DNA from 3 places in the Phytobacter diazotrophicus genome. Region 3 is predicted to be linked to each of the others. Evidence: predicted binding sites of a transcription regulator. Region 3 holds the regulator's gene; each other region holds the start of a gene.
The links. The regulator LexA, encoded in region 3, represses DNA repair genes until DNA is damaged. The targets are predictions, from matches to a motif close to TNCTGTATGTACATACAGNA.
Positions count from the first base shown of each region.

Region 1: the regulator LexA is predicted to act here: its motif matches at 3,422-3,441, upstream of sulA (SOS-induced cell division inhibitor SulA).
Region 2: the regulator LexA is predicted to act here: its motif matches at 4,723-4,742, upstream of ACS0RQ_RS18205 (DNA translocase FtsK 4TM domain-containing protein).

Region 1 covers NZ_CM125428.1:3,611,133-3,621,609, forward strand. Annotated here, with positions in the region: gene ACS0RQ_RS17650 (YccF domain-containing protein) at 35-481, shown strand; gene yccS (YccS family putative transporter) at 498-2,627, shown strand; gene ACS0RQ_RS17660 (TfoX/Sxy family DNA transformation protein) at 2,624-3,244, opposite strand; gene sulA (SOS-induced cell division inhibitor SulA) at 3,463-3,963, shown strand; gene ompA (porin OmpA) at 4,330-5,376, shown strand; gene matP (macrodomain Ter protein MatP) at 5,449-5,901, opposite strand; gene ACS0RQ_RS17680 (AAA family ATPase) at 6,084-7,844, shown strand; gene fabA (bifunctional 3-hydroxydecanoyl-ACP dehydratase/trans-2-decenoyl-ACP isomerase) at 7,914-8,432, shown strand; gene rmf (ribosome modulation factor) at 8,524-8,691, opposite strand; gene pqiC (membrane integrity-associated transporter subunit PqiC) at 8,946-9,512, opposite strand; gene pqiB (intermembrane transport protein PqiB) at 9,509-10,477, opposite strand, start outside.
Region 2 covers NZ_CM125428.1:3,722,283-3,732,759, forward strand. Annotated here, with positions in the region: gene rarA (replication-associated recombination protein RarA) at 1-270, opposite strand, end outside; gene lolA (outer membrane lipoprotein periplasmic chaperone LolA) at 280-891, opposite strand; gene ACS0RQ_RS18205 (DNA translocase FtsK 4TM domain-containing protein) at 1,011-4,670, opposite strand; gene lrp (leucine-responsive transcriptional regulator Lrp) at 4,781-5,275, opposite strand; gene trxB (thioredoxin-disulfide reductase) at 5,829-6,794, shown strand; gene cydD (heme ABC transporter permease/ATP-binding protein CydD) at 6,910-8,676, shown strand; gene cydC (heme ABC transporter ATP-binding protein/permease CydC) at 8,677-10,398, shown strand.
Region 3 covers NZ_CM125428.1:5,283,881-5,294,357, reverse strand. Annotated here, with positions in the region: gene malK (maltose/maltodextrin ABC transporter ATP-binding protein MalK) at 1-283, shown strand, start outside; gene ACS0RQ_RS25615 (maltoporin) at 393-1,703, shown strand; gene malM (maltose operon protein MalM) at 1,812-2,777, shown strand; gene tnpA (IS200/IS605 family transposase) at 2,979-3,437, shown strand; gene ubiC (chorismate lyase) at 3,668-4,165, shown strand; gene ubiA (4-hydroxybenzoate octaprenyltransferase) at 4,177-5,046, shown strand; gene plsB (glycerol-3-phosphate 1-O-acyltransferase PlsB) at 5,164-7,584, opposite strand; gene ACS0RQ_RS25585 (diacylglycerol kinase) at 7,715-8,083, shown strand; gene lexA (transcriptional repressor LexA) at 8,192-8,806, shown strand; gene ACS0RQ_RS25575 (hypothetical protein) at 8,781-8,969, opposite strand; gene ACS0RQ_RS25570 (CsbD family protein) at 9,067-9,276, shown strand; gene zur (zinc uptake transcriptional repressor Zur) at 9,383-9,898, opposite strand; gene ACS0RQ_RS25560 (conjugal transfer protein TraF) at 10,171-10,477, shown strand, end outside.

The DNA of each region.
Region 1 (10,477 bases), 1.7 Mb from region 3:
GGTCAATTCCCTGACAGAATAGCATTGAGGTAATATGCGTACCGTTCTGAATATATTGAACTTTGTCCTTGGCGGTTTTGCCACCACACTCGGCTGGCTATTAACAACGATTTTGAGTGTTGCATTGGTTATTACCCTGCCGCTTACGCGCTCCTGTTGGGAAATCACTAAATTGTCGCTGATCCCCTGGGGCAACGAAGCTGTGCATGTCGATGAGCTGAACCCTGGCAGTAAAAATACCCTCATGAATGCTGGCGGGACCGTGCTCAACATTCTCTGGTTCGTGCTGTTTGGCTGGTGGCTCTGCGTGATGCACATCATGGCCGGTATTGCCCAGTGCATGACCATCATCGGCATCCCGGTCGGTATCGCCAATTTTAAAATTGCGGCAATCGCCTTATGGCCGGTTGGCCGTCGTGTTGTGTCGGTTGAAGTGGCCCGTGCCGCGCGCGAAGCCAATGCTCGCCGTCGTTTCCCGTAAACGAGTCACGAATACTATGCTAAGCCCCCTCCTTCGCCGGTACACCTGGAATAGTGCCTGGCTTTACAACATCCGTATCTTTCTTGCGCTAAGCGGAACGGCGGCATTGCCGTGGCTGCTTGGCGACGCGAAACTAACGATCCCTTTAACACTGGGCGTTGTTGCCGCGGCGCTGGCGGATCTCGATGATCGCCTGACCGGCCGTCTACGTAATTTAATCATTACCCTGATTTCTTTTTTTATCGCCTCGGCGTCGGTCGAGCTTCTGTTTCCCTGGCCCTGGTTATTTGCCATTGGGCTTATCACGTCGACCATTGGGTTTATTTTGTTGGGAGGACTGGGGCAAAGCTACGCCACCATTGCGTTCGGCGCATTGCTTATCGCCATCTACACCATGCTTGGCACCACGTTATATACCGCATGGTATCAGCAGCCACTTTTACTGCTCGCAGGCGCCATCTGGTTTAACGTGCTGACGCTGGTCGGGCATCTCGTTTTCCCCATCCGTCCGCTGCAGGATAATCTGGCGCGCTGCTACGAGCAGTTATCCCATTATCTGGAGCTCAAAGCGCGACTGTTCGATCCGGATATTGAGGAGGAAAGCCAGGCCCCGCTTTATGAGCTGGCGCTGGCCAACGGGCAGTTGGTGTCAACACTAAACCAGACCAAGGCGTCATTATTGACCCGCCTGCGGGGCGATCGCGGACAGCGAGGAACGCGGCGTACGCTGCACTACTATTTTGCCGCACAGGATATTCATGAACGTGCCAGCTCTTCGCATATACAGTACCAGACACTGCGGGAACATTTTCGCTACAGCGATGTGATGTTCCGTTTTCAGCGGTTGATTACTCTGCAATCCCAGGCCTGCTCCAGGCTCGCTAACGCCATCCTGCTTCGCACACCTTACCAGCATGATCACCGCTTCGAACGCGCATTTATACATCTTGATGCCGCGCTAGATCGCATTCGAGCCAGCGGTACAACGTCGTCTGATCAACTGAAAGCGTTGGGTTTCTTACTCGACAATCTCCGCGCCATCGACGCACAGCTAGCGAGTATTGAGTCCGGACAACCGCAAACTGCGCAGAAAAACGAAACGGAAAACTTACTGGCAGATGACAGCCTGCATGGATTGAGCGATATCTGGCTGCGTTTACGCAACAACCTTACACCGGAATCGGCACTGTTTCGCCATGCCGTGCGGATGTCTGTTGTGCTGTGTGCGGGCTACGCCATCATCCAAATTACCGGTCTGCACCACGGATACTGGATTCTGCTCACCAGCCTGTTTGTCTGCCAGCCTAACTACAACGCCACGCGCCACCGTCTCACGCTGCGTATCGTCGGAACTATTGCAGGCATCGCCCTCGGCCTCCCGGTCCTTTATTTTGTTCCCTCCCTGGAGGGGCAACTGATACTGATTGTTGTTACCGGTGTGCTTTTTTTCGCCTTTCGTCTTGTACAATACGCACAGGCCACCATGTTCATCACCTTACTGGTGCTGCTTTGCTTTAATTTGCTCGGCGAAGGTTTTGAAGTCGCCATGCCGCGAGTTATTGACACAATCATCGGATGCGCCATCGCCTGGGCTGCGGTAAGTTTTATCTGGCCAGACTGGCGTTTTCGCAATTTGGCACGCGTGACCGAGCAGGCATTTAATGCCAACTGCCGTTATCTGGACGCAATTCTCGAACAATATCATCAGGGGCGTGATAACCGTCTGGCCTACCGTATTGCCCGCAGAAACGCCTATAACAGAGATGCCGAACTGGCGTCGGTGGTCTCGAATATGGCATCGGAACCCGGTGCGACACCTGAACTGCGTGAAGTGGCATTTCGATTACTTTGCCTGAATCATACCTGTACCAGCTATATCTCTGCTCTTGGCGCGCATCGCGAACAGCTTACTCATCCGGCCATCCTTCGCTTATTGGATGATGCAGTCTGCTATGTTGATGACGCCCTTCATCACCAGCCTGCTGATGAAGAGCGCGTACAGTTAACACTGGCAGATTTATCACGACGAATTAAGCATCTTGAGCCGCGACCTGACAGCAAAGAACCCCTTGTATTGCAACAAATAGGGCTGCTTATCGCCCTTTTGCCAGAGATGTGCCGTTTACAGCGGCAGATCATGACTTAGTGATCCTGGTTTTTTTTCTGACCCACCTCGTGGTACCAGTCAATTAGCTCCTGGCGTCTCAACGCCGGGAGCGCAGCTTCATGCAGCCCAATGATCGCACCTTCCAGACCCAGCAGTACCTTGATGCCCATGTGTTTGTTCAATGCCTTCAAACGCAACCAACACGCTTTTGCGCCCAGATGCCGCAGCATGCGTTCGTCTGGTATCCCCGCATCAAAAAGCATCATCTCAAGTTGAAAGCTTATGTTTGGAAGGTCCTTAAGGCGATGTGGCGTATCTCGCGCCGCTTTTTCCTCCCGAGCCGCCGCGAGCGATTGCGATGAAAGCCGCAACAATGTTGGTAAGTCACGCCAGAGATGCTCATCAACAAAGTAGTAGTTAAGTGAAACAGCGCGGCCACGCTTCTGGATTGTCAGAAGAGGTGAACGTCGTATTACCCGATATTGCGCACTCTCCTCACAGGCACGCAGGTATAACTCTCCCTCTGAAATCATCGCAAACACGGTGTTGTCTATCGATAAGCTGTAGCCACCAAAATGCGCGCGAAAGCGAATTTTCCCCAAAGGTGCGAGGTATTCCCGGGACTGATAGATCCTTTGATAGGATATGTTTTTCATGATTATTCCCTTGTAAATCATGGAGTAAAAACATTAATTCTGTTAACCGATCCGCTACTGAGGAACATAGGCAAGTGCGCGCAACTCAGCAAGAAAATTTTGCGTCTTCATCGCAATACAAGACAAAATTGCGAGATGCTTTCAGAAAATGAGGTTGATCTTTGAACGCCCAGGGGTTACTGTATGTTTATACAGTAACTAACAGGGCTGGGTTGATCATGTACCATTCATTAAGCCGTGCAAATCGTTCAACACAATTTCTTTCCGCACACAACGCGGAGGCCATTGAGGCTTCTACGGGTCTGATCAGTGAGGTTGTTTATCGCGAAGATCAGCCCGGAATGACACAATTGCTGCTGTTGCCGTTATTACAGCAACTGGGTCAACAATCGCGCTGGCAGCTCTGGTTAACGCCGCAACAAAAATTAAGCCGTGAATGGGTATTGTCGGCAGGCCTGCCGCTGACTAAAGTTATGCAGATCAGTCAGCTCTCCCCCTGCCTTACGCTGGAATCGATGATTCGTGCGTTACGTACCGGCAACTATAGCGTTGTGATTGGCTGGCATGCCGAAGAATTGACCGAAGAAGAACACCAGCGTCTGGCGATTGCAGCCGAAGAAGGGAACGCTATAGGCTTCGTTATGCGTCCAGTACAATGTAATCCTCTCGCTGCGAGACAGCATTCCGGGATAAAAATTCACTCAAATTTGTATCATTGAGTAAAATTAGGATAAATCCTGGCATTATTTTTCTGTCTGACAAGGTTTGTCGTGTAATCAGTAAAATACGCCGCCAACGCCCGGTTCAGGCGACTTACAAGGCAACTGAACTGGCGAATAGTTCCGCAAAAGTGTTAAATATTGTGTATACAAAGCCTTTTTTTTCATATGCCTGACGGACTTCACACTTGTAAGTTTTCAACTACGTTGTAGACTTTACATCGCCAGGGGTGCTCGGCATAAGCCAAAGATATCGTGAAGATATCTCTATAGGGACTGATGAGCAACGCCCCCGGTGAAGGATTTAACCGTGACTTCTCATCGAGATTTTCATGGCGATTTTTGGATGATAACGAGGCGCAAAAAATGAAAAAGACAGCTATCGCGATTGCAGTGGCACTGGCTGGTTTCGCTACCGTAGCGCAGGCCGCTCCGAAAGATAATACCTGGTATGCAGGTGGCAAACTGGGCTGGTCTCAGTTCCACGACACCGGCTTCATTCCGAACGACGGCCCGACCCATTCAAGCCAGCTTGGTGCAGGTGCGTTCGGTGGCTATCAGGTTAACCCGTACGTTGGTTTTGAGATGGGTTACGACTGGTTAGGTCGTATGCCATACAAAGGCGACAACGTAAACGGTGCGTTCAAAGCTCAAGGCGTACAGCTGACCGCTAAACTGGGTTACCCGATCACTGACGATCTGGATATCTACACCCGTCTGGGCGGCATGGTATGGCGTGCAGATTCTAAAGCCAACATCAACAACTTCAAAGACCACGACACCGGTGTTTCCCCGGTATTCGCTGGCGGTGTTGAGTGGGCAGTTACCCGTGATATCGCTACCCGTCTGGAATACCAGTGGGTTAACAACATCGGTGATGCAAACACCGTTGGTACCCGTCCGGACAACGGCATGCTGAGCGTAGGTGTTTCCTACCGTTTCGGCCAGCAGGAAGAAGCAGCGCCAGTAGTAGCGCCAGCTCCGGCTCCGGCTCCGGAAGTACAGACCAAACACTTCACTCTGAAGTCTGACGTCCTGTTCAACTTCAACAAAGCGACTCTGAAACCGGAAGGTCAGCAGGCACTGGATCAGCTGTATGGTCAGCTGAGCAACTTGGATCCGAAAGACGGTTCCGTCGTGGTTCTGGGCTTCACCGACCGTATCGGTTCTGACGCTTACAACCAGGGTCTGTCTGAGAAACGTGCTCAGTCCGTTGTTGATTACCTGGTTTCTAAAGGTATCCCGGCGAACAAAATCTCTGCACGTGGCATGGGCAAATCCCAGCCGGTTACTGGCAGCACCTGTGACAACGTGAAAGCGCGCCCTGCGCTGATCGATTGCCTGGCGCCGGACCGTCGTGTAGAAATCGAAGTTCGTGGCAGCAAAGACGTTGTAACTCAGCCTCAGGCTTAAGTTCACGTGCTGTAAAAAAACCCCGCGATGCGGGGTTTTTTATTGCCTGAACAAAACCAATTGTACAAAAAATCACTCTTTGCCTAATAGCGCCTGCAAATCCTGTTTAAGTGACGACATGGTGGTGGCGTATTTTTCTTTATGCTCGGCATCCTCAATTAACTGCACAATGGTCTCCGAAAGGGTTTTGCCCCGACGCTGTGCCAGAGCGGCCAGACGTTGCCAGACAACAAATTCAAGGTCGATTGATTTCTTGCGCGTATGCTGATGCTCGGCATTAAAATGGCGTTTACGCCGTGCCCGAATAGTCTGTTTCATGCGGTTCATGAGAGACGGATTAATATGCTGCTCAATCCAGGCATTCACCTGCACGGGTTCATTTTCGAGGGTTAGCAATAAATCGACGGCGTCTTTGGCCGCGCTGGCTTCGATATATCTTGTAATAAGCTCACCTTCCCGGTGCTTTTTTACCAGGTACTTCCATTTCCAGCCGCTTTCAAGATTTTCCAGTTGTTGATATTTCATTGCGATCTCAACGTTACCGTGTAACTCTGTTCAGAATATCAGTTTTTTTCTGCTCTGCTGAAAAGAAATCACATTCTGTCTATCCCAACAACATATCTGCAACGGGAAAACGTGTATTCCCTGTGTGCTGCCCATGCGTTTACGGTATAATCCCGCCTTTTACATCAGACTAAAAAACGACTTTGACCATTACAAAACTTGAATGGAATGAACTGACTCCGGATACCGAGAGCTATCAGGATGTGTTTAAGCAGTCCGCACTCACTGACGAGACGGTCTTCTTCCTGGGCGATACCCAACCCCGATTACACTATGCGCTGGAACAGTTGCTTCATCCTGCGGCGACGTCACGCTTTTTGCTGGCCAAAGCGCCAGAAGAAGAAGAGTACCTGACGATCCTCGCCGAGGCTGTGTCAGCGCTGCAGTCCGAGGAGATCGACGTTGTAGGTGGCGACTATCAGGTTAATGGCTCGACAGTTACGCTTACCCCTGCGCAAAACGCAGAAGCCAATTTTGCCGGTAAAAACCAGGTAGTTATTGCCGATTGGGCTGAAGCTGAGCAGTTGTTTGGTTGCCTGCGCCAGTTCAATAACGAGATTACCCTGCAGCCAGGACTGGTACATCAGGCCAACGGTGGCACGCTGGTTATCTCTCTACGCACCCTTCTGGCGCAACCTTTACTGTGGATGCGTTTAAAAACCATGGTGACGCGTCGTCGTTTTGACTGGGTTGCATTCGATGAGTCTCGTCCACTGCCCGTGTCAGTTCCGTCATTGCCGCTCGACCTTCGGGTTATCCTCGTGGGTGAACGAGATTCTCTGGCTGATTTCCAGGAGATGGAACCAGAACTTGCCGAACAAGCTATCTATAGCGAATACGAAGACAACCTGCAGATTAGCGATGCGGAAACACTGGCGCAATGGTGTCAGTGGGTTCAATTGATCGCCCGGGAGGCTGAATTGCCTTCACCGTCTGCAGATGCGTGGCCAGTACTGATTCGGGAAGCCGTTCGTTATACCGGCGATCAAGAGACGCTCCCGCTCTGTCCGCTATGGTTAACGCGCCAGTTAGGTGAAGTGTCCGCAATGACCAACGCCCAGATCTTTGATGCTGAGCAGCTCACCACCATGCTTACTCAGCGTGAATGGCGAGAAGGCTATCTGGCGGAGCGCATGCAAGATGAAATTCTGTTAGAGCAGATCCTCATTGAGACTGAAGGTGAACAGGTCGGTCAAATCAATGCCCTGTCAGTGGTTGAGTTTCCGGGGCATCCACGTGCATTTGGCGAACCTTCACGTATAAGCTGCGTTGTGCACATCGGCGATGGCGAATTTAACGACATTGAACGTAAAGCGGAACTGGGCGGCAATATTCATGCGAAAGGCATGATGATTATGCAGTCTTTCCTGATGGCTGAGCTGGAGCTTGAGCAACAGATCCCGTTCTCCGCATCGTTGACCTTTGAGCAATCTTACAGTGAAGTGGACGGTGACAGCGCCTCGATGGCTGAACTGTGCGCCTTGATCAGCGCCCTGGCGGATGTCCCTGTCAGCCAGAGTATCGCTATCACCGGTTCGGTGGATCAGTTTGGTCGTGCCCAGCCTGTGGGTGGGCTCAACGAAAAGATCGAAGGATTCTTTGCTATCTGTCAGACGCGTGGTCTGGACGGCAACCAGGGGGTGATCATACCCGCTGCCAATGTGCGCCATCTTTGTCTGCGCCAGGAGTTGCTGGATGCAGTCAAGGCAGGTCAATTCTCTATCTGGGCCATAGAAGATGTCATGGATGCACTCCCCTTATTGACCAGACTGGTCTGGGATGCAGAAGGACAAACTACACTGAAGCAGACCATCCTGGAGCGTATCGCCCAGGCGACGCAACAAGACGCTCGTCACCGTTATCCGTGGCCGCTTCGTTGGCTTAGCTGGTTCAGTCCCAACTGATCGGACTTGTTCAGCGTACACGTGTTAGCTATCCTGCGTCCGAAACTCACAATAAGGCTTACATAGAACATGGTAGATAAACGCGAATCCTATACAAAAGAAGATCTTCTTGCCTCTGGTCGCGGAGAGCTGTTTGGCGAAAAAGGCCCACAATTACCAGCTCCAAGCATGCTGATGATGGACCGTGTGGTGTCAATGACCGAGAACGGTGGGAATTTCGACAAAGGATATGTTGAAGCTGAATTAGATATTAATCCGGATCTGTGGTTCTTTGGTTGCCACTTTATCGGTGACCCGGTAATGCCGGGGTGCCTCGGTCTGGACGCCATGTGGCAGCTCGTTGGTTTCTACCTGGGCTGGCTCGGTGGCGAAGGCAAAGGCCGTGCGCTGGGCGTAGGCGAAGTGAAATTCACCGGTCAGATTCTGCCGACCGCGAAAAAAGTCACCTACCGTATCCACTTCAAACGCGTCATCAACCGTCGTCTGGTGATGGGCCTGGCCGATGGTGAAGTACTGGTTGATGGCCGTGTTATCTACACTGCGACGGACCTGAAAGTGGGCCTGTTCCAGGACACTTCTGCATTCTGATGCTGATTGCCATGTAATGCGTCAGAAAATGGCGTAGGGCAAAAAAGGCGAAACCTCCGCAATGCGGAGGTTTCTTGTTAAAGAGACAGAATCAGGCAATGACGGCCCTGTCCTCCATGGCTTCTCGCCAGCCTCCCATCCATTCGGATCTCTGATTCAGCGTCTGATAAGGACACATTTCTTTTGGCCGTCCCGTGATTCCGGCCTGATACCCACGTTGATGTGCCCGTTCCAGGCGATCTCGCTTTTGTCTCTTCATGCCTCGTTTCCCTCATTTTTTGGTCTGGTGGAAAAGAAAACAGTGGTTACTAAGTATGCAACCACAGGCTACGAATACCCTGGATACGGTTTGTCGTCAATGCGCAAAATTCACGCCAGTGTCATAAATGTGACCTAAACAGAAGTTCATTTGTACAAAAACTGTGAACCAGCACAGGTAATGAATTGAGCACAAAATAAAAAAAGCCGTCAGACAAAAATGACCTGACGGCGTAGATAATGCAGTCAATTTTACTATGGCAGACGTTTAAGCTCACTGGCGATGCTTGCCGATTCCTGTTGCCAGGCCTGGGCCAACATTTTCACCATCTCGTCATAGCCGTCTTGCTGCTGCTTAAGCTCAATGTGGAAAGGACGCTTAATCAGCTGCCCACGATGATTAACCAGCCATTCACCACTCACGATAACCCGCCCGTCATAACGACCATGAAAGCCGGTTACGGTGACGTTGAGCGTGTCCTGCTCACTGCCAAGCGGTTGCGAAGCCACAACCCAGCCAGGAAGTGCGTTACTTAAATTCGCCACCAGCGTCGTGCGAAGCTGTTGGTCCAGCGGGCTCGCCCACAGGTTATTGGTGGCAATAACGTATTGCACATCGGTAGTCTGGTAGACCACGCCATTTCCTGCGAGATAATCCGGCACCGTCACCTGCTCAACCCACAGCAGGTGTTGCCCACGCGCATCACCTTGCGTCACCGTTGATTGCGGCGGTGATGGTAGCTGATAATAGCTCTTCTTATCACCGCTCGCGCTGCAGGCCGTCAGAAGCATTGCCAGAAGCGCTATCATTCCTTTTTTCATTCTTTCGCCCTCTTCGGCTGCGGATCGTCTTTACCCTTCGCTTCAAATACGAGCGCATTACTCTTATCGTTCAGCGTTTTGAGCACCGGCTGTAGCTCACGCAACACCTGGTCAAGACGCTGCATATCCGCCACCATCTTGTTGTACGCGGCCGAACCCGGCTGGAAGCCCTGCATACTGCGATTGAGCTCACGCAGCGTATTTTGCATATCTGCTGGCAACTGCTGCATAGACTGACTGGCTGTCAGCTTATTCAGATTATCGAGTGTCGTCTGCAGACGGCGCATCGTCTGCTGGCTCGCCGTCAACGTATTGGTTGCCTGCTCGATCATTGGGTTAAGTGGCAGATTGTTAATTTTATCCAGCGTATCCATCAGTTTTTGCTGAATCTGCGCCAGACCTCCGCTGACCGTCGGGATGATGCGATAACCACCAAATTCCGGCATATCGGTTACAGGTGGTGCTTTCGGATAAAAATCGAGGTCGACATACAGGGCACCCGTCACAATATTGCCGGTTTTCAGCGCCGCACGAAGGCCACGTTTCATTAACTCAGTAATATGCTCATCCACGTTAGGATCGCCGCCAAACTGGCTAATCAGACGCTGAGGCTCAATACGAATCAGAATAGGTATCCGGTAATCATCATTCAATTTCTGACGCATTTCTGGCGTGAAGAACGGGACTTTCGCCACGGTCCCCAGACGAATACCGCGAAATTCAACCGGCGCACCGGGTTGCAGACCGCGAATCGAATCTTTGAAGAACATCAGATAATCGATATGTTCGGTATACAGAGACTCCTGAATACTGCGCTGATCGTCATACAGCATAAACGCCGTTTTTTCAGCAACAGGCTCGCCCAGTTCATTCCCTTCCGGCACGTCAAAGCTCACGCCACCACCAAACAGGGTACTGAGTGACCCCATTTCAACCCGCATTCCGGCAGAGGTTAAATCAACGGC
Region 2 (10,477 bases), 1.6 Mb from region 3:
CTCTTTCACACCCGACGTGACCGCAGAAATGCGTTCAACATCGGCACTGGCATAGCGGGCAATCACCTCTGCCAGCGTCGTTTTTCCCGTTCCGGGCGGTCCCCACAAAATCATCGAATGCAGATGACCGGCTTCAATCGCCCGAGGCAGGGGTTTACCCGGAGCCAGCAGATGTTGCTGACCTATATATTGCGCCAAATTTTCTGGCCGCATACGCGCGGCCAGAGGTTGAAACGCATTGTCGGAAAAATCGAGCGACAGATTGCTCACGCATGCCTCTTACTTACGTTGATCGTCGACCGTTACACCTTTTGGCGGAGTAAAGGTAAACTTAGCAGCATCTACCGTGCCATTTTGCTGGGCTTTTAGCTGGTAGTTACTTTTCTGGTCATCCTGCTCAATCGCGCTGAACTGGTGAATGGTGCCATCACTGCCAACGTTGATCGTGAACTGCTTGAGGTTGCCATTGCTGCTTTTTGGTGTCAGGACAAAATCATCGCCGTTCTGCTGAATATTGTACTGCTGCCAGTCACTACTCTGGTTACGCGCAATCAGCATAAACGGTGTGTTGCTGGTAGCATCCTTCAGCCAGGTTGCCGTAGCCTGCTCAACAAACGGGTTGTAGAACCACAATGTTTTCCCATCGGAAACAAGGACACTCTCATCGGGTTGCGTCATGTGCCAGTTGAACAGATTTGGACGCTTGACCCATAAATCGCCCTGACCTTCCTGTACCGCCGCACCGCTTCCGTCCGTCACTTTTTGGGTAAAGCTTGCATGGAAACTGCTCACTTTGTCGAGACGGCTTTTCAGATCGCTGGAAGCATCCGCCCACACGCTGCTCACCATAAAGCTGCCAAGTAACGCACAGGTTATCGCGATTTTTTTCATTGTTTTTCCTCAAAAACGTCGCTCCCGGTACGGGAGAACACTTCTGTCACTCTAAAAGCTCATTGCCACAAGTGACAGAAGAAAAGACTGAATTTTTACGGCTTTACCGATCTTTGCAATCACTCGAACGGCGGAGGCGCTAACACCTCACGGTTACCATTATGCCCCTGCTCGCTGACGATGCCCTGCGCTTCCATTTGCTCAATGATACGCGCCGCGCGGTTATAACCGATACGGAACTGACGCTGTACGCCAGAGATGGAAGCCTTGCGTTTTTCGGTGACGAAATTAACCGCCTGGTCGAATAACGGATCCAGCTCTTCACCGCCGTCAAAACCACCGCCGCCGCCCCCTTCGCTTTCGCTATCGGAGGTAATACCGTCAACGTATTGCGGACGACCGCGCGCTTTCCAGTCCTGCACCACGGCATGCACTTCCTGGTCACGCACAAACGCACCATGGACACGTACCGGCATGGTCGAGTTTGGCCCTGAGTAAAGCATATCCCCCATCCCTAGCAGCGATTCTGCACCGCCCTGGTCAAGGATGGTACGGGAGTCGATTTTGCTCGACACGGTAAAAGCGATACGGGTCGGGATGTTGGCTTTAATCAGACCGGTGATAACGTCAACAGAAGGACGCTGCGTCGCCAGCACCAGGTGAATACCCGCAGCACGCGCTTTCTGCGCCAGGCGGGCAATCAACTCTTCCACCTTTTTACCTACGGTCATCATCAGGTCAGCAAATTCGTCGACCAGCACGACGATGTACGGCAGTTTTTCCAGCACCGGATGCTCAATCGCCATGCTGTCACACGGTTTCCAGTATGGATCCGGAATTGGGCGCCCCATTTTCGCCGCTTCGGCGATTTTTTCGTTATACCCCGCGAGATTACGTACGCCAAGCGCCGACATCAGTTTGTACCGACGTTCCATCTCATTAACGCTCCAGCGCAATGCGTTGGCAGCGTCTTTCATGTCGGTGACCACTTCTGTCAGCAAATGCGGGATACCTTCGTACACGGAAAGCTCCAGCATTTTCGGGTCGATCATGATGAATTTCACGTCTTCCGGCTGCGCTTTGTAGAGCATGCTGAGGATCATGGCATTAACCCCAACGGATTTACCTGAACCCGTGGTCCCCGCGACTAACAGGTGGGGCATTTTGGCCAAATCAGCAATCACCGGCTCGCCACCGATATCATTGCCTAACACGACGGTCAAAGGCGATGGGCTTTCGCGGAATTTCGCGCAGTCCAGCACTTCGCGCAGATAAACGGTCTGACGCTTTTTATTCGGTAACTCCAGACCAACGTAAGGTTTACCTGGAATCACTTCTACAACACGAACCGCTGCGGTCGACAAGGAACGCGCCAGGTCACGCGACAGGTTAGAAATTCGTGCCGCTTTCACGCCCGGCGCCAGGTTCAGTTCAAAACGTGTAATCACCGGACCCGGAGAATAGTTCACCACGTCAGCTTTAATACGGAAATCGGCCAGGCGCGCTTCCACCAGACGAGCCATTTGCTCCAGCGCGAAAGTATCAACCGGCTCAATCTCAGCCGGCGGTGGCGTCAGCAAATCCAGCGAAGGCAGTAGTGTCGTCGGTTTTGGCAACGGGCGGCTGTCACCGTTACGCATCAACAGCGGATGAATCAGGCTTTCCTGAGGTGCAGGTGCTTGTGGTCTGGTCGCTGCAGGTTGCGCATGGACAGGCGCGGAAGGCTGAGCAGTATAATTTACAGCAGGCTGCTGCGTTGGCTGTTCAGCTTCTGGCATCACGCCAGGCGTAAACAATGGCTCACCAGGGCCATCATCTACCAGCGCTTTAAACGGCGAGAATGCAAAATCATCAGCTGAAAAGGCATGAGCCCCTGTCGGCTGCTCACCGGAATAGCGCTGCTGCTGGGTGGCGGCAAACTGACGCGCCAGTTCAGCCTCTTCGGCCTCATCGTCATCAAGAATGGGGGCTGTCGTATCGTGCTGATACTCCTCGCCATAGCGGTTCTGCTGACTCGTCGCGAACTGTTGCGCCAACTCATGTTGTTGCAGCATGTCGGCATCATCATCATCCAGCGCACCATTTTGTTGGCGCCCGGCTTCACGTGCGCGCTCTTCTGCCATCCGCTGCGATGGCAGTTTGATGCCATAGGAAGCCAGCTCACGCCGGGTAGGCACGCGGACACGGTTCGGGCGCGGCAGTTGTGGTCCAATGCCCTCTTTCACCTGCGGACGAGCAGCACCGCCATCGGCAAGACTAAACACCGGTGCAGTAGCCACTGCCGCTGTCGAAGCGACATCTTTCGCACCTGCAACAGGCGCGACTGTCGGCACAACGCTGGGTTCAACAGGCGTTGTCGGCGCAGCAGGAACAGAAGGCATTGCTGGCGCGACCGGACGCGTCGATTCTTGTACCGGCTCCGGGATGGGCTGATACCAGGCGGCGAGCTGTTCACGCTCACGTGCTCGCTGGGCTTCAACCTCTTCAAAATAGTAAAGTGGCGGGCGCGTCTGCTTCACCTCTTCTACCGCTTCCGGCTCAATCTCTGGCGCTGGCGCGGGCTCTTCGTATTGAGGCTCTTGCCACGCCTGATATGCTTGCGGCTGTGGTGCGACTGGCGGCGCTTCCGGCTGCCACTCATTATTCTGTGCAGGCGCGGCGTAATGCGAAAGCGGAACCTGCTCGGGCTCTGGCTCATATTGCGCCGCATAGTCGCCAGAAACTGGCTGCCACGGCGGCGTTTCCACCGGAGGCTGGACCACCGGGCTGGCTGGCGCAGCATACGCCTGTGCCGCTGTCATGGCTGCAGCGGCGGCTGAAACAGGTTCGGTTGCGCGTTGCCCGCTTAACAGCGGATCGTAAGCGTCGATATCCGGCTGTGTGGCTCTATGACCAGAAAACAGGACATCATCAGCATCTGCTGCGACACCGCGGGCACTGTAGGCGATCTCCTCTTCATCATCATCCATCCGTTTTCCGGAGAACAATGCTGCGTCGGTTTTACGGCCAAGAGGATTGGCGAATTTCTCCGCGACGCGTTTACGGCGCGCCAGTGCTCCACGCAGAATACGGGCACGACGCGATTCGCGCGGGGCTGCGGGCTCGTCGTCGTACTCCTCTTCTTCCTCGTATTCCTCTTCATCAACCCAGGTATCGTCACGGCGCGTGCGATTACTGGCGAAGGTGAGAATACCGAGGATAATGCCACCGAGTTTTTCAGCAATGGTCACCCAGGACCAGCCAGTAAACAGCGTGAGCCCGGCTGCCCATACACACAATAAGGCGATGGTGCCCCCGCTACTATGCAGCAGCGGTTGCAACGTTGTGCTCAGCAAACTACCGATGACGCCGCCAGAGGCGAAATACCAGATATCGTCAGCGTTGATAGCCGCCAGACCGCAAGAGGTCAGGATCAGCGCCAGCGCACCAATAAGACGTAATGAAACGGCGAAATAATCGATAAAGTCTTCATTGGCACGATGTCGATAAGCAAACCAGCAACCACCGATGATAATCACCGGCAGGGTGTAAGCCATTACACCGAAAATGAAGAATAATGTATCCGCAAGCCACGCTCCCGGCGCGCCACCCAGATTATGTATGGGTTCATGCCACGCGGTTTGCGACCAACTGGGATCGGAAGGATTAAAACTAATGAGGGCCGCCATTAACCAGACGGCAAACAGAGAAACAAGGATCAGCAACGCCTCAAGGAGTCGACGCCCGCTGCTTAGCTTGGTTAGTGTGACTTCTTTGTCTTCTGTGTATTCCTGGCTCAAGTAAGGCTCTCCAGCTAAAACGGACAACAGCGCCGGGTCACCCCGGCACTGTTGCTGTATGGATTAACAGGAGTGTAATCAAAAAAAGCTGATTTTGCACCTGTTCCGTATTAGCGCGTCTTGATAACCAGACGGTTGCTCTGTTTGACTTCTTCCATCACCACATAAGTACGGGTGTCATTCACGCCCGGCAGTCGCAGCAGGGTTTCCCCTAGCAGTTTGCGATAAGCAGACATATCCGGCACACGTGTTTTCAACAGGTAGTCGAAATCACCGGACACCAAATGACACTCTTGAATTTCTTCAAGTTTTTGTACTGCGGCGTTAAATTGCTCAAACACATCCGGGGCGCCACGATTCAGAGTAATCTCAACAAATACCAGAAGTGATGCATCCAGATAATGCGGGTTCAGCAGCGCTGTATAGCCCTGAATGAAGCCCTGTCTTTCCAGCCTGCGCACGCGCTCAAGGCACGGCGTAGGAGAAAGTCCCACTCGTTTAGAAAGCTCGACGTTGGAAATACGCCCATCTTTTTGCAATTCGTTCAGAATATTACGATCAATGCGGTCGAGATCTTTGCCAGGGCGCTTCTTGCTATCTACCATTATTATTGTCTCTCTGTATTCCTTCCCTACTCCTGTCTTGACCCTGTGCACTTCACTGTTCAGGGTCTTTGCCCGTCGCTTTACGTGCGGGTTAATAACGATAACGCCGCATGTAATCCCAGGGTCTGCATTAAGAAGTCCGTTGCCATACGGCAGCTATCGACATCACGAATGGCGTCTGTCCACGCCATGCGTAGATTTCGCTAGCCCGGTAAAAATGGTATTTACATGCATGAATTTGCATCACGCGCGAAACACTGCTTTTTTTCTTCCTTTGATGTTTTCGCAAATGCGCAGGGGATTGTCAAAGCAAAACATCTTTTTTTAGTACAACATGCCAGATATTCATCATCACCCTTAGGCAATACTCATTTAATCACCTTATAACGGCCCGTTTTTCAGTAGAAATAGTTATATTTAGGATCTCACTCAGCGTTAAATGATTAGTGCCATCTATTACACATATCGTTAACAAAACCGCTGTGCCCTTTTTTTACGCCTGCAAATTCCCTACAATCCAGCCCAATGTCTGCCAAACAATAATGAGGATCTCATGGGTACGGCCAAACACAGTAAGCTGCTTATCCTTGGTTCAGGGCCTGCGGGATACACCGCTGCAGTCTATGCTGCACGTGCAAACCTGGAACCGGTGTTAATTACCGGTATGGAGAAAGGCGGTCAGCTCACCACGACCACTGAGGTGGAAAACTGGCCAGGCGACCCGCACGATCTGACCGGGCCGCTCCTGATGGAGCGCATGCATGAGCATGCCGCAAAATTTGATACCGAAATTTTGTTCGATCATATCAATAAGGTTGATCTGCAAAACCGTCCGTTCCGTCTTATCGGTGATAGCGGCGAATATACCTGTGATGCGTTGATTATCGCCACCGGCGCCTCCGCGCGTTATTTGGGTCTGCCATCTGAGGAAGCATTTAAAGGCCGCGGTGTTTCTGCCTGCGCCACCTGCGATGGTTTCTTCTATCGCAATCAGAAAGTCGCGGTCATCGGTGGGGGTAATACTGCCGTTGAAGAAGCGCTGTACCTGGCAAACATCGCCTCTGAGGTACACCTGATTCACCGTCGTGATTCTTTCCGCGCGGAGAAAATCCTGATTAAACGTCTGATGGATAAAGTGGCCAGTGGCAATATCGTGCTGCACACCAACCGCACCCTGGAAGAGGTGACGGGCGATCAGATGGGCGTTAGCGGTCTGCGCATTCGCGATACCGAAAATGCGGATAATATTGAATCACTGGATGTCGCCGGCCTGTTTGTCGCTATTGGACACAGCCCGAACACCGCCATTTTTGATGGTCAACTTGAACTGGAAAATGGCTACATCAAAGTACAGTCAGGTATTCATGGCAATGCCACCCAGACCAGTATTCCAGGCGTTTTCGCTGCGGGTGATGTGATGGATCATATCTATCGTCAGGCGATCACCTCGGCCGGTACCGGCTGTATGGCGGCACTGGATGCAGAACGTTATCTTGATGGGTTAGCACAAAGTAAATAAACGTTACAACTCAGTAACAAAGGTAAATAAGGCGACTATAAGTCGCCTTTATTTTTGCGCCGATGTAACATTGCGAAGCTCAAAAATTCCGATAACTTCACCTGCAAAGCGCGCAATGAATAAAACCCGTCAACAAGAGTTAACCCGCTGGTTAAAACAGCAAAGTGTCATTTCTCGTCGCTGGCTTATGATGTCTCGCCTGCTGGGCGTGGTGAGTGGCGTTCTTATCGTTGCTCAGGCCTGGATACTCGCCAAAATCCTGAATCATATGATTATGGAAAATATCCCGCGCGAAGCATTGCTGCTGCCTTTTGCCTTGTTGGTGCTGATTTTTGTTTTGCGCAGTTGGGTCGTCTGGTTGCGTGAGCGCGTCGGTTTTCATGCCGGCGTCCACATCCGTTTCGAAATACGCCGTCAGGTGCTCGACAGGTTACAGCAAGCTGGTCCAGCGTGGATTCAGGGTAAGCCCGCAGGCAGTTGGGCTACGCTTATCCTCGAGCAAATCGACGATATGCATGATTTTTATGCACGTTATCTGCCTCAGATGGCACTGGCAGCCAGTGTACCGTTGCTGATTGTCATTACCCTCTTTCCAATTAACTGGGCCGCAGCCTTGATTCTGCTGGCAACCGCGCCGCTCATTCCGATCTTTATGGCGATGGTGGGGATGGGCGCAGCCGATGCGAACCGACGCAACTTCAAAGCACTGGCGCGCCTGAGCGGCCATTTCCTTGACCGCTTACGCGGCATGGAGACGCTGCGTATCTTCGATCGTGGCGCAGCGGAGACAGAAAATATTCGTCAGGCCTCAGAGGATTTTCGCAGCCGTACGATGGAAGTCCTGCGTATGGCGTTTCTCTCCTCCGGCGTGCTGGAGTTTTTCACCTCGTTGTCCATCGCTCTGGTGGCCGTCTATTTTGGCTTCTCTTACCTGGGCGAACTCAATTTTGGCCATTACGGCACGGGCGTAACGCTGTTTGCCGGTTTCCTGGCCCTGATTCTGGCTCCGGAGTTCTTCCAGCCGCTGCGCGATCTGGGGACGTTCTATCACGCGAAAGCCCAGGCTATTGGTGCCGCCGACAGCCTGAAAACCTTTATGGAAGCGCCACTTGCCCATCCGCAGCGTGGCGATATCACGCTGAAAGCGGATGAGGCGGTGAGCATCACAGCGGAAGATCTGGTTCTCAAATCGCCAGAAGGCAGCGTCCTTGCCGGGCCACTGAACTTTACGCTGCCAGCCGGTCAGCGCGTGGTGCTGGTGGGGAAAAGCGGCTCCGGTAAGAGTTCGCTGATGAATGCCCTTTCCGGGTTCCTGCCGTATGAGGGCTCCCTGCGGATAAATGGCATTGAGTTACGAGACCTGGCCCCGGAGAGCTGGCGTCAGCTTATCAGTTGGGTCGGGCAAAACCCGCAGCTTCCGGCCACCACATTACGGGAAAATATCCTCCTGTCTCGCCCGGATGCCAGCGCCGCTGAATTGCAGTCCGTGCTGGATAAAGCCTGGGTGAGCGAATTTTTACCGCTCTTACCACAAGGGCTGGAAACAGCTTGTGGCGATCAGGGAACGCGTCTTTCCGTAGGCCAGGCTCAGCGCGTTGCGGTTGCCCGCGCCCTGCTTAACCGATGCCAGCTATTGCTGCTCGATGAACCCGCCGCCAGCCTTGACGCGCACAGTGAACAGCGCGTGATGCAAGCGCTTAATGATGCCTCACTGAACCAGACAACGCTGATGGTGACACATCAGTTAGAAGGGCTGGCCGACTGGAGCGCCATATGGGTCATGGATGACGGAAAAATCATCGAACAGGGGGCTTTCGCGGAACTCTCCACAGCGCAGGGAGCCTTTGCCGCGCTCCTCGCCCATCGCCAGGAGGAGATTTAAATGCGCGCACTTCTGCCCTATCTCGCTCTGTATAAACGCCACTTCTGGCTGCTGTTGCTGGGTGTGATCCTCGCGATTGTCACACTACTGGCCAGTATCGGCCTGCTGACATTGTCCGGATGGTTTTTATCGGCATCCGCGGTGGTCGGCGCCGCCGGACTCTACAGCTTTAATTACATGCTCCCGGCTGCAGGGGTTCGCGGTGCCGCGATTACCCGTACCGCCGGGCGCTATTTTGAACGGCTGGTCAGCCACGATGCAACCTTCCGCGTGCTGCAACATCTGCGCGTCACCACATTCAGCAAACTGCTGCCGCTCTCTCCTGCCGGCCTGTCACGTTTTCGCCAGGGAGAGTTACTCAATCGCGTGGTTGCGGATGTCGACACGCTTGACCACTTGTATCTACGCGTGATTTCACCTCTTGTTGGCGCTCTTGTGGTGATTGTTGTGGTCACCGTCGGGCTAAGCGTACTGGATGTTCCACTGGCGCTGATGCTGGGTGGAATTATGCTGGCTACGCTGATTATCCTGCCGCCGCTCTTTTATCGTGCCGGGAAACCCACCGGCGAAAATCTGACGCAGCTTCGCGGACAATACCGTCAGCAGTTAACCACCTGGCTACAGGGCCAGGCGGAACTCACGATTTTCGGCGCCAGCCAGCGCTACCGCGAACAGATGGAAAATACGGAACTAAGCTGGCATGACGCCCAGCGTCGCCAGTCCGATCTGACCGCCGCGTCCCAGGCAGTGATGTTACTGATTGGCGCGATTGCAGTGCTGACTATGCTGTGGTTCGCCGCAGGCGGCGTGGGCGATAACACGCAGCCAGGTGCGCTTATTGCCCTTTTCGTGTTCTGTGCTTTAGCGGCTTTTGAAGCGCTGGCCCCGGTTACCGGTGCATTCCAACACCTTGGACAAGTTATCGCCTCGGCGATACGGATTACGCAAATTACCGACTGTCCGCCGGAAGTGCAGTTCCCGCAAACCTCAGCGATGGCCCCCACTGCGGTCAATGTCAACCTGCAGGACATCTCATTTAGCTATCCTGAGCAACCGCAAAAGGCGCTGGATGGCATTAGCCTGTCTATTGCCGCTGGCGAACATGTTGCTGTGCTGGGGCGTACAGGGTGTGGTAAATCAACGCTGCTACAGCTATTAACACGTGCCTGGGACCCGCAGCACGGAGAAGTATTACTCAACGGAGTGCCACTGACTCAATACGGGGAAACGGCGCTACGTGCGAGTATCAGTATGGTACCGCAACGTGTGCATCTGTTCAGCGCAACGCTGCGCGATAACCTGCTGTTAGCCGCACCGCAGGCAACTGATGAGGCGCTGGCTGATGTACTTACCCGCACGGGTCTTGAGAAATTACTCGATGACAGCGGCCTGAATGCCTGGCTGGGTGAAGGCGGTCGTCAACTGTCCGGCGGTGAGCTTCGCCGTCTGGCTATCGCACGAGCGTTATTGCACGATGCGCCGCTGGTCCTGCTGGATGAGCCGACCGAGGGGCTTGATGCTGCCACGGAGAGCCAAATCCTTGAGTTACTTGAAGAAGTGATGCAGAAAAAAACCGTGCTTATGGTGACACATCGCCTGCGTGGACTGAGTCGCTTTGATCAGATAATTGTGATGGACAACGGACAAATAATTGAGCAAGGTAATCACGCAGCGTTAATGGCAAAACAGGGTCGATACTACCAGTTTAAGCAACGTCTGTAGTCTATGGATGTCGTCATTTTCAGCCGCCCATTAAGGGGTGATTCTAAAGTGCTGTGCCGGATGTGACGATATATATGGG
Region 3 (10,477 bases):
CAGCAATATGTCACTCGGTATTCGCCCTGAACACCTGCTGCCAAGCGACATCGCTGATGTCACCCTGGAAGGCGAAGTTCAGGTCGTCGAACAGCTAGGCCACGAAACGCAAATTCACATCCAGATCCCCGCCATCCGTCAAAACCTGGTCTACCGCCAGAATGACGTGGTGTTGGTAGAAGAGGGGGCCACATTCGCTATCGGCTTGCCGCCAGAGCGCTGCCATCTGTTCCGCGAGGATGGTACGGCCTGTCGTCGGTTGCATAAAGAGCCGGGCGTTTAAGGTCTCCCATTAAAAAAGCAAAACGCCAAACCGTTCGCGGTTGCAGCCAACGAAGAGGCAGCCCGAGAGGTGAGGTGTTTAAAGAAAAGCAATGATCTCAGGAGATAGAATGATGACTACTCTGCGCAAAGTTCCACTGGCAATCGCCATCGCCGCGGGCATTTTGTCTGCTCAGGCGGGCGCTGTCGATTTTAAAGGCTATGCCCGTTCGGGTATTGGCTGGACCGGCAGCGGCGGCGAGCAGCAGTGCTTCCAGGCCACCGGTGCTCAAAGTAAGTATCGTCTTGGTAACGAATGCGAAACCTACGCCGAACTGAAACTGGGCCAGGAAGTATGGAAAGAAGGCGACAAGAGCTTCTACTTCGATACCAACGTAGCCTACTCCGTTGCCCAGCGTAATGACTGGGAAGCGACCAGCCCTGCGTTCCGTGAAGCCAACGTTCAGGGTAAAAACCTGATCGACGCGCTGCCGGGCTCCACTATCTGGGCAGGTAAACGCTTCTATCAACGTCATGACGTTCACATGATCGACTTCTACTACTGGGATATCTCTGGTCCTGGTGCCGGTCTTGAAAATGTTGATGTTGGCTTCGGTAAACTCTCTTTAGCGGCAACCCGTTCGTCTGAAGCGGGTGGTTCCGGTACTTTCGCTGACCGTAATGCTGATGGCAGCCGTATTTATGACAACCTGGTGCCAAACGACGTCTTCGACGTGCGTTTAGCGCAAATGGCTGTCAACCCTGGCGGTACGCTGGAGTTCGGTGTGGATTACGGTCACACCAACCTGCCGGACAAATATGACCTGGCGCCGGGCGCATCGAAAGATGGCTGGATGTTCACCGCTGAACATACCCAGAGCATGATGAAAGGTTACAACAAGTTTGTACTGCAGTACGCAACAGACTCCATGACCTCTAACGGTAAAGGTATTCCGCAGGGCGGCAGCATCAACAACAACGGTTCACTGTGGCGCGTGCTGGATCACGGGGCAATCAACCTCGCTGACAAGTGGGACCTGATGTATGTCGGTATGTACCAGGACATCAACCGTGACGACAACAACGGTACCAAGTGGTGGACCGTGGGCGTACGTCCTATGTACAAATGGACACCGATCATGAGCACCCTGCTGGAACTGGGCTATGACAACGTCAAATCCCAGCGCACCAGCGACACCAACAACCAGTACAAAATCACCCTGGCCCAGCAGTGGCAGGCTGGCGACAGCATCTGGTCTCGTCCTGCAATTCGTGTTTTCGCAACCTACGCGAAGTGGGATGAGAAATGGGGCTATGCCAACAGCGATTCCGGTAATGGTTACACCTCTGGCGTAGCGTATCGCGATACTTCCGCGAAAACCTTCAGCCGTGGTGATAACGACGAGTGGAGCTTCGGCGCCCAGATGGAAATCTGGTGGTAATCCTCGCCACCTGACGTACCGAAACAAGAGGGGCGCAAGCCCCTCAATTCTTCGAGACAGTGCGCTATTGCCGGGCGTTAGTTGTCTCTCGTAAAGAAGGTGATAACAATGAAAATGAAAAAAAGTTTCGTCGCCCTGTGCCTGACCGCGGGTTTACTCGCCGCAGCGCCTGGGGTTAGCTTCGCCGATGTTAACATCGTCCCGCAAAATACCACGGCGGCGCCGGCCATTCCGGCCTCCGCACTCCAGCAACTGAGCTGGACGCCTGTCGATCAAAGCAAAACACAAACAACTGAGCTTGCCACCACGGGCCAGCGCCTGAATGTGGCGGGTATCAGTGGCCCGGTGGCCGCATACAGTGTCCCGGCGAACATCGGTGAACTGACGCTCACGCTCAGTAGTGAAGTGAATAAACAAACCAGCGTTTTTGCGCCCAATGTGTTGGTTCTTGACCAGAACATGTCACCTGCCGCGTACTTCCCCAGCAGCTTCTTTACCTATCAGGAGCCGGGAGTGATGAGTGCCGACAGGCTGGAAGGGGTGATGCGCCTGACGCCTGCGCTGGGCCAGCAAAAGATCTATCTGCTGGTCTTCACAACCGAAAACGATCTGCGCCAGACCACCAAACTGATGGACCCGGCCAAATCCTACGCCAAAGGAACGGGTAACGCGGTACCGGATATCCCCGATCCGATAGCCCGTCACGTTACTGAGGGCGTGGTGAAACTGAAAGTGAAAACCAACAGCGGTTCCAGCGTGCTGGTTGGCCCGTTGTTTGGTTCATCCGGACCAGGGCCGGTGACGGTGGGTAACACAGCCGCGCCTGCTACAGCTTATAGTGCACCGGCGGCCGCACCTGCTGCGGTGGCTGCCGCGCCGACCTCTGCGCCTGCGCCTGCCGCGAAAAGTGAGCCGATGCTGAATGACACTGAAAGCTATTTCAACCAGGCCATTAAACAGGCCGCCGCAAAAGGTGATATCGATAAGGCCCTGAAATTACTGAATGAAGCTGAGCGTCTCGGGTCTACATCCGCCCGGAAAACCTTTATCAGCAGTGTAAAAGGCAAGGGGTAACCGTCTCCCCGCAATGCTGATGTTTGCAACAACTGGTGCGTCGCCTGACGCACCCTTTTTGTCTATAGAAAACCCCCAGCTAGGCTGGGGGTTCCGGAAAGCTTTCAGCTTTAAGCCAGTTATTAAAACCCCTTTTGATTTGTTAAAACAGCTTGCGGTCTGGCAACTGCAAAAGTTCAACAAGAAATCAAAAGGGGTTGGATGGGGGACGAAAAGAGCTTAGCGCACACCCGATGGAACTGTAAATATCACATAGTTTTTGCGCCGAAATACCGAAGACAGGCGTTCTACGGAGAGAAACGTCTGGCGATAGGCAGCATTTTAAGAAAGCTGTGTGAGTGGAAAAACGTACGGATCCTGGAAGCTGAATGCTGTGCAGATCATATCCATATGCTTGTGGAAATCCCGCCCAAAATGAGCGTATCCGGCTTTATGGGATATCTGAAAGGGAAAAGCAGTCTGATGCTTTATGAGCAGTTTGGAGATCTGAAATTCAAATACAGGAACAGGGAGTTCTGGTGTCGGGGATACTACGTGGATACGGTAGGGAAGAACACAGCGAAGATACAGGAATACATAAAGCACCAGCTTGAAGAGGATAAAATGGGTGAGCAGTTGTCGATCCCTTATCCGGGCAGCCCGTTTACGGGCCGTAAGTAAGGAAGTTTGATGCAAATGTCAGATCGTATGCGCCTGTTAGGGCGCGGCTGGTAACAGAGCCTTACAGGCGCATCTGAAAAACCTCCGGCTATGCCGGAGGATATTTATTTTTCTGGCGCAACGACGCTGTTGCATATCTGTTGCGCTTATGAAAACTGAATGAAGTTCCCCGCACGAGGCAGCCTGTTCTGCGATACAATAATGTGACGTTATGTATTGGAGAGTAAGGCATGTCACACCCCGCGCTTACGCAACTGCGTGCGCTACGCTATTTTGACGCACTTCCCGCGCTCGACCCGCAGCAACTGGACTGGCTGTTGCTGGAAGATTCCATGACGAAACGTTTTGAGCAACAGGGTAAACAGGTGTCTGTGACGCTTATCCAGGAAGGGTTTGTGACGTCCGATATGCTCGATGGCGAGCGCCATTTGCTGCCAGACGATACGCGGTACTGGCTGCGGGAGATCCTGCTGTGCGCTGACGGCGAACCCTGGCTTGCCGGGCGAACGGTGGTGCCGGAGTCTACGCTGACCGGCCCGGAACTTGCGCTGCAGAAGCTGGGTACCACGCCGCTTGGGCGTTATCTCTTTACATCATCTACGCTGACACGAGATTTTATTGAAGTTGGTCGCTATGACACGCTGTGGGGAAGACGCTCCCGCTTGCGCCTGGGGGGGAAACCTCTCCTGCTGACTGAACTGTTTTTGCCTGCGTCACCGCTGTACTAAGAGGAAAAAAAATGGAGTGGAGTCTCTCGCAGAATAAGCTGCTGGCCTTTCATCGACTCATGCGCACGGACAAGCCCATTGGTGCGTTGCTGCTGCTCTGGCCAACGCTGTGGGCACTGTGGGTTGCAACGCCGGGCGTTCCTCCCCTGTGGATCCTGCTGGTGTTTGTGGCGGGGGTCTGGTTGATGCGTGCGGCAGGCTGTGTGGTAAATGACTATGCGGACCGTAAATTTGACGGGCATGTGAAACGTACGGCCAATCGTCCGCTGCCCAGCGGAGCGGTCACGGAAAACGAAGCGCGCGTACTGTTTGTGGTATTGGTGGTGCTGGCGTTTGCACTGGTGTTGACGCTTAACATGATGACCATTCTGCTTTCCGTTGCGGCGCTTCTGCTTGCCTGGGTTTATCCGTTTATGAAGCGTTATACCCATTTGCCGCAGGTGGTGCTGGGGGCGGCGTTTGGCTGGTCGATTCCGATGGCGTTTGCCGCCGTGAGTGAGTCGGTGCCGCTGAGTTGCTGGGTTATGTTTCTTGCCAATATCTTGTGGGCGGTGGCCTACGATACGCAGTACGCCATGGTGGATCGCGACGATGATCTGAAAATCGGTATCAAGTCGACCGCTATTCTCTTTGGACGCCACGATAAGTTAATCATCGGCATATTGCAGGTGGCGGTGCTGGCGCTGATGGTGGCGATCGGTGCGCTCAATGGCTTAGGCTGGCAATTCTACGGGGCGGTTATTATTGCGGGTGCGCTGTTTGTTTATCAGCAGAAGCTGATTGTGAATCGCGATCGCGACGCCTGTTTTAAGGCGTTTATGAATAATAACTATGTGGGGCTGGTACTGTTTATCGGTCTCGCGGCAAGTTATCTGGCGTAACTCACCTCTTCCCGGATGCGGCGCTGCCTTATCGGGGCTACCTTAAGCGCCAGGCTCAGCGTAGCCCCGATAAGCAAAGCGCATCGGGGACGTTACTCCCTGATGCGGCTGCTTTACTCACTCTGCCTGCGTTGCGCTCTCAATCGTCAAGCGCACATCAGAGGTAATCAGCTCGGCTAACAGCTGATACACCGCCAGCGTCTGCTCAGGCTCGGCATCTCCGGTATCGCTGATATACCCTTCGTCACGCAGCGTCAGCACCAGTGTACTGAATACCGCCTTATCGAAGAATTCCGGCGCATTGATGCCGTGCAGAACAGACAGACGCTGTGCCAGCGTGCGGCTCTCTTTCTCCAGCGTACTGCGGTTCATTGCCGGATTGGCGCTCAGCAGCCAGAAGGTGATGGCATAGCGTTGCAGTGTTTCGCGCGCACCCGCCGCCAGCAGTTGCAGCGTTCGGGAATGGGCCGGGTTGATATAAAGCTGGTCATCTTTCATGGTAATCAGCCCCTGGCGCAGCAATTCCTGAGCAAGGTTTTTCAGCACGCCTGCCAGCTCTTCTTTTTCCCAACGTAAGAACAGCTCGGCTTTCAGCATCGGGTAAAGTAACTCAACATGGCGCAGCATCTCGTCCTGAGAGATATGACGATGCTGGGTAATAATGGCCGCCATCAGAGAGGGCAACATCAGCATATGCGCAATGTTGTTGCGGTAGTATGTCATCAGAACCGCCTGCTCGCGCGGCAGAATGATGATGTCACCGATCGTGTCTTTCTCTACTTCGAACTTGTTCATCTGCAACGCATGCTCAATTAGCGCGTCCGCACTTACGGTGGGTACCGTTGTGTCGGCGGCATAGGGCACATTGCGCATCAGGTTGAGATAGCAATTCAACTGCTCGGTGAGCTGTTCACGGGTCAGAGAACGCTGGCGAGATGCCAGAAGCGCGGTACAGCAGAGGTTCATGGCGTTTGCCGCACCGGCATTGTTAATGCGCACCATCAAATCGGCAGCAATAGCGTTCACCGTCGGCGTCAGCCAGGCAGGACGCACCGCTTCGATAGGATCGATAGACTCGCGCCACTCCGGCACCCGGTGGTTCAGGTAGTTCATCAGCGGGATAGGCTCGCCGAAGTTCACATAACCCTGACCGAGATTACGCAGCTTGCTCAAACCGCGTATCATCTGGGCAAAACCTTCTTTCTCTTTCGTCGCGCCACGCAGCTCTTTGGCGTAAGTCCCCACCTCCATGACATGCTCATAACCAATGTAGATTGGCACCAGCGTGATTGGACGGGTACCTCCACGCAGCATGGCCTGAATCGTCATAGAAAGCGTGCCGGTCTTCGGATCCAACAGACGGCCCGTACGGGAGCGCCCGCCTTCAACAAAGTATTCCACTGAGTAGCCACGGTTAAACAGTTCGCCCAGATACTCGCGGAAAACGGTCGAATAGAGTTTATTACCCTTAAAGGTACGGCGAATAAAGAACGCGCCCAGACGACGGAAAATGGGGCCCGCCGGCCAGAAGTTCAGGTTGATCCCGGCTGCAATATGCGGCGGTACCAGCCCCTGGTGATAGAGCACGTAGGAGAGCAGTAAATAGTCCATATGGCTGCGATGGCAGGGCACATAGACAATTTCATGGCCATCATGGGCGAGCTGACGAACACGCTCCGCGTTATGCACATTAATGCCCTGATACAGACGGTTCCAGGTAAAGCCGAGGATACGGTCTGACAGACGGATCATCTCGTAGGAGAAGTTCGCCGCAATCTCTTCCATCAGCGCAATTGCATTTTGCTGCGCTTTATCGTGGGAGATTTTTTTGCTGCGCGCTTCGTCTTCTACGGCGCGAGCGATGGCTTTGGAGGAGAGCAGCTTATTAAACAGGTCCTGACGGGCAGGTAAGCGTGGCCCCACAGCAGCCAGGCGCTGACGGGCAAAGTGCATACGCGCGACGCGTGCAAGTTTTTGCGCAATGGTTTTGTCCGTGCCGTGCTCGGTTGCCATACGGCGCAGCGAAACCGGCGGGGAGAAACGCACAAAGCTGTCGCGGCCAAGCCACGAGATCGCGAAAAATTTCTGAATACCGTTTAGCATACGCAGCGGCGGGTTGACCTCGCCCTTTTCGCGACCTGGAGAACGGCCGAACATCATCGACACAGGCACCATCTGAACATCCAAATCGGGATGGCTGCGGTGCAGATCGAGATAGTCATGGAACAGCTTGATCGACTCTTCTTTCGGCGTGTACCAGGTAAAGACACGTGGTCCGCCGTGAATAAAGATATAACGCGGCAGCTCCGCTCCGTCGATTTCAAGCGGTTCGAGGGGGTCGGGCAAATCGTGTGCCAGACACTGAGCGCGCAAGGTCAGCAAATCTGCCTTCGAGTTATAAGGCAAAACGTACATAATAGGGCGCGACGTATCGAGCCCTAATTCCTGGGCGGGTTCCGCCGGGATAGACTTGCTTTTTACCAGCACGCTTAATGGTAAATTAAGTAATTTGTAGTAAATTCGTGGCCAGCCGGACATAAACGATGTAAAGCCTCTGGTTAATAATGCCATTGCGCGGCAAGAATATCAGAAAGTCCGCAGAATTTCTTTTCTACCTCTATAAGCTTACATAGACATTGACGTTCATTACATAAAAAGGTTGTTTTTGATGGCCAACAATACCACTGGAATTACCCGCATTATTAAAGCGGCAGGCTATTCATGGAAAGGGGTGCGCGCAGCGTGGATTAACGAAGCTGCTTTTCGTCAGGAAGGTGTTGCGGTCGTTATTGCCATCATCATTGCGGCTTTTCTGGATGTAGATGCGATTACGCGCGTCCTGCTGATTGGCTCTGTCGTACTGGTGATGATTGTGGAAATCCTTAATAGTGCAATTGAAGCCGTGGTTGACCGTATTGGGTCTGAATTTCATGAACTCTCGGGGCGTGCGAAAGACATGGGGTCTGCTGCGGTATTGATGGCCATTCTCCTGGCACTGTTTACCTGGGTTTCTCTGCTGTGGGGCTATTTTCGATAGCGCTTCCAGAAATGCGTTAAGTCCGCGTTTTTTGCTTAATTTTGGTTTCAAAATCGCCTTTAACTGTATATACTCACAGCATAACTGTATATACACCCAGGGGGCGGAATGAAAGCTTTAACGGCCAGGCAGCAAGAGGTGTTCGATCTTATTCGCGATCGAATCAACCAGACAGGTATGCCGCCGACGCGTGCGGAGATCGCGCAACAGTTGGGGTTCCGTTCCCCAAACGCGGCAGAGGAACACTTGAAAGCGCTTGCGCGTAAGGGTGTTATCGAGATTGTATCCGGTGCGTCTCGCGGTATTCGTCTGTTGCTTGAAGAGGAAGAGGATATTGGGCTGCCGCTTATCGGGCGCGTCGCTGCTGGCGAACCTTTGCTGGCGCAACAGCACATTGAAGGGCACTATCAGGTCGATCCGTCTCTCTTCAAACCTAACGCTGATTTTCTGCTGCGCGTAAGCGGTATGTCGATGAAAGATATCGGCATCATGGATGGCGATCTGCTGGCAGTGCATAAAACCCAGGATGTTCGCAACGGGCAGGTTGTTGTAGCGCGTATTGACGATGAAGTGACGGTCAAGCGGCTTAAAAAGCAGGGCAATACCGTGCAGCTATTGCCTGAAAACAGTGAGTTTTCCCCTATTGTCGTTGACCTGCGCGATCACAACTTCACCATTGAAGGTCTGGCGGTTGGCGTTATCCGCAATGGTGAATGGCTGTAATAGCCTTCTGAGCCGTGGCGGCATGCCTGCTGTCACGGTTGCTTGCTTTTCCTGACAAAGCTTTAATCTCTGTTTTATCCCGCTGATCTCGCTCGGTTTTGCTCCGCATATCTATTCCGGTAATTTGCTTTCCGATGGTTAAAAATTCCGAATAAAGAATCATGGTCGCTATCCTTAACTACAATAATTATCACGTTCAGGATATTAAGAGCGTAACGAAAGGAATAACGCTGTTCATGACCAATGATGAGGAGACGACGATGAATAAAGACGAAGTCAGCGGCAACTGGAAACAATTCAAAGGTAAAGCAAAAGAACAGTGGGGTAAATTGACCGACGATGATATGACCATCATTGAAGGTAAACGCGACCAGTTGGTCGGTAAAATTCAGGAACGCTACGGCTACGCCAAAGATCAGGCAGAAAAAGAAGTCGTGGATTGGGAAACGCGGAACGATTACCGCTGGTAGCCTTCACATCCCCCCAATGTGTAACCCTCAATGGCTACCCTGCCCGAACGGTACATGGATGTACCACCCTTAATTGCCTTACCTGCTTAAAAGAGAAAAATCGCGCTTAGCGCGATTTTTTTTTCAACTGAATCGTGTGGTCATGATGACACTCGCCGGGGTGTCGACACGCTTCAACTTCTGCGCAATCAGCACATAATCCATGTGCTTCTATGACATTATGGCGCAGCGCAAAACCGCGTTTTGCCGCCAGCGCATGCATGATGTCTTCCACGCCCTCCGCTTGCTCCTCTTTTACCACACCGCAACGGTCACAAATAAACATCGCGGACGTGTGCGTCGGCTGATCGAAAAGATGACAAAGTACGTAGCTGTTAGTGGACTCTACTTTATGTACAAACCCTTGCTCTAAAAGGAAATCCAGCGCGCGATAGACCGTAGGAGGTTTGGCTTGCGGTTCTGCCTCACGCAGAAGATCGAGCAGGTCATAAGCGCTGATTGCCCCCTGCTGCAGACTCATCAGGCGTAACACTTCGAGGCGCTGAGGAGTCAGGCGCACGTTGCGTTGCACACACAGTTTTTCGGCCTGCGCGAGCATCTCTTGCGAAGTGGACTTATCCATAGGCGTTCTCTCATGAAATGGCAATATAAGCCCCCACTTTACCATGTTCTGTACTAAACGCCGAGATCACGACCGCGCCTTCACCTTTCGCAATCGCCATGTGTCTTCTATAAATATTGATGGTCACTTCATATAACAACATCTTCTGTAACGCTTTATTACATTCAGTAGAAATAGGATATTTTTTGGATGTTATTCGCAGCAATAGAGCCTCCCTGTCCATGTCACAACTAACAGGGTCATAAAACTCATTTGATTACGAGACGCATACTGTGAAAAACAATCTTAAACTTTCGGTGGTCGCTATCGCTGTCTCCTTTTTCGTGGCAAAGCAAGCCGGAGCGGCAAATACCTGGGCAGAGGCACGTAATGATGCGATGGGGGGAACAGGTGTTGCCTCCGCAAGTTACGGTAGTGGTGCATTCATTAACCCGGCGTTGCTGGCAAAAGCAAAACCGGAAGACAATGTTACGGTCATCTTACCGACCGTGGGTGCGCGGATAACTGATGAGGACAACCTGCGTGATGAAATTGATGATATCAGTAATAAGATCGATTATTACAAGGATATAGTTAATA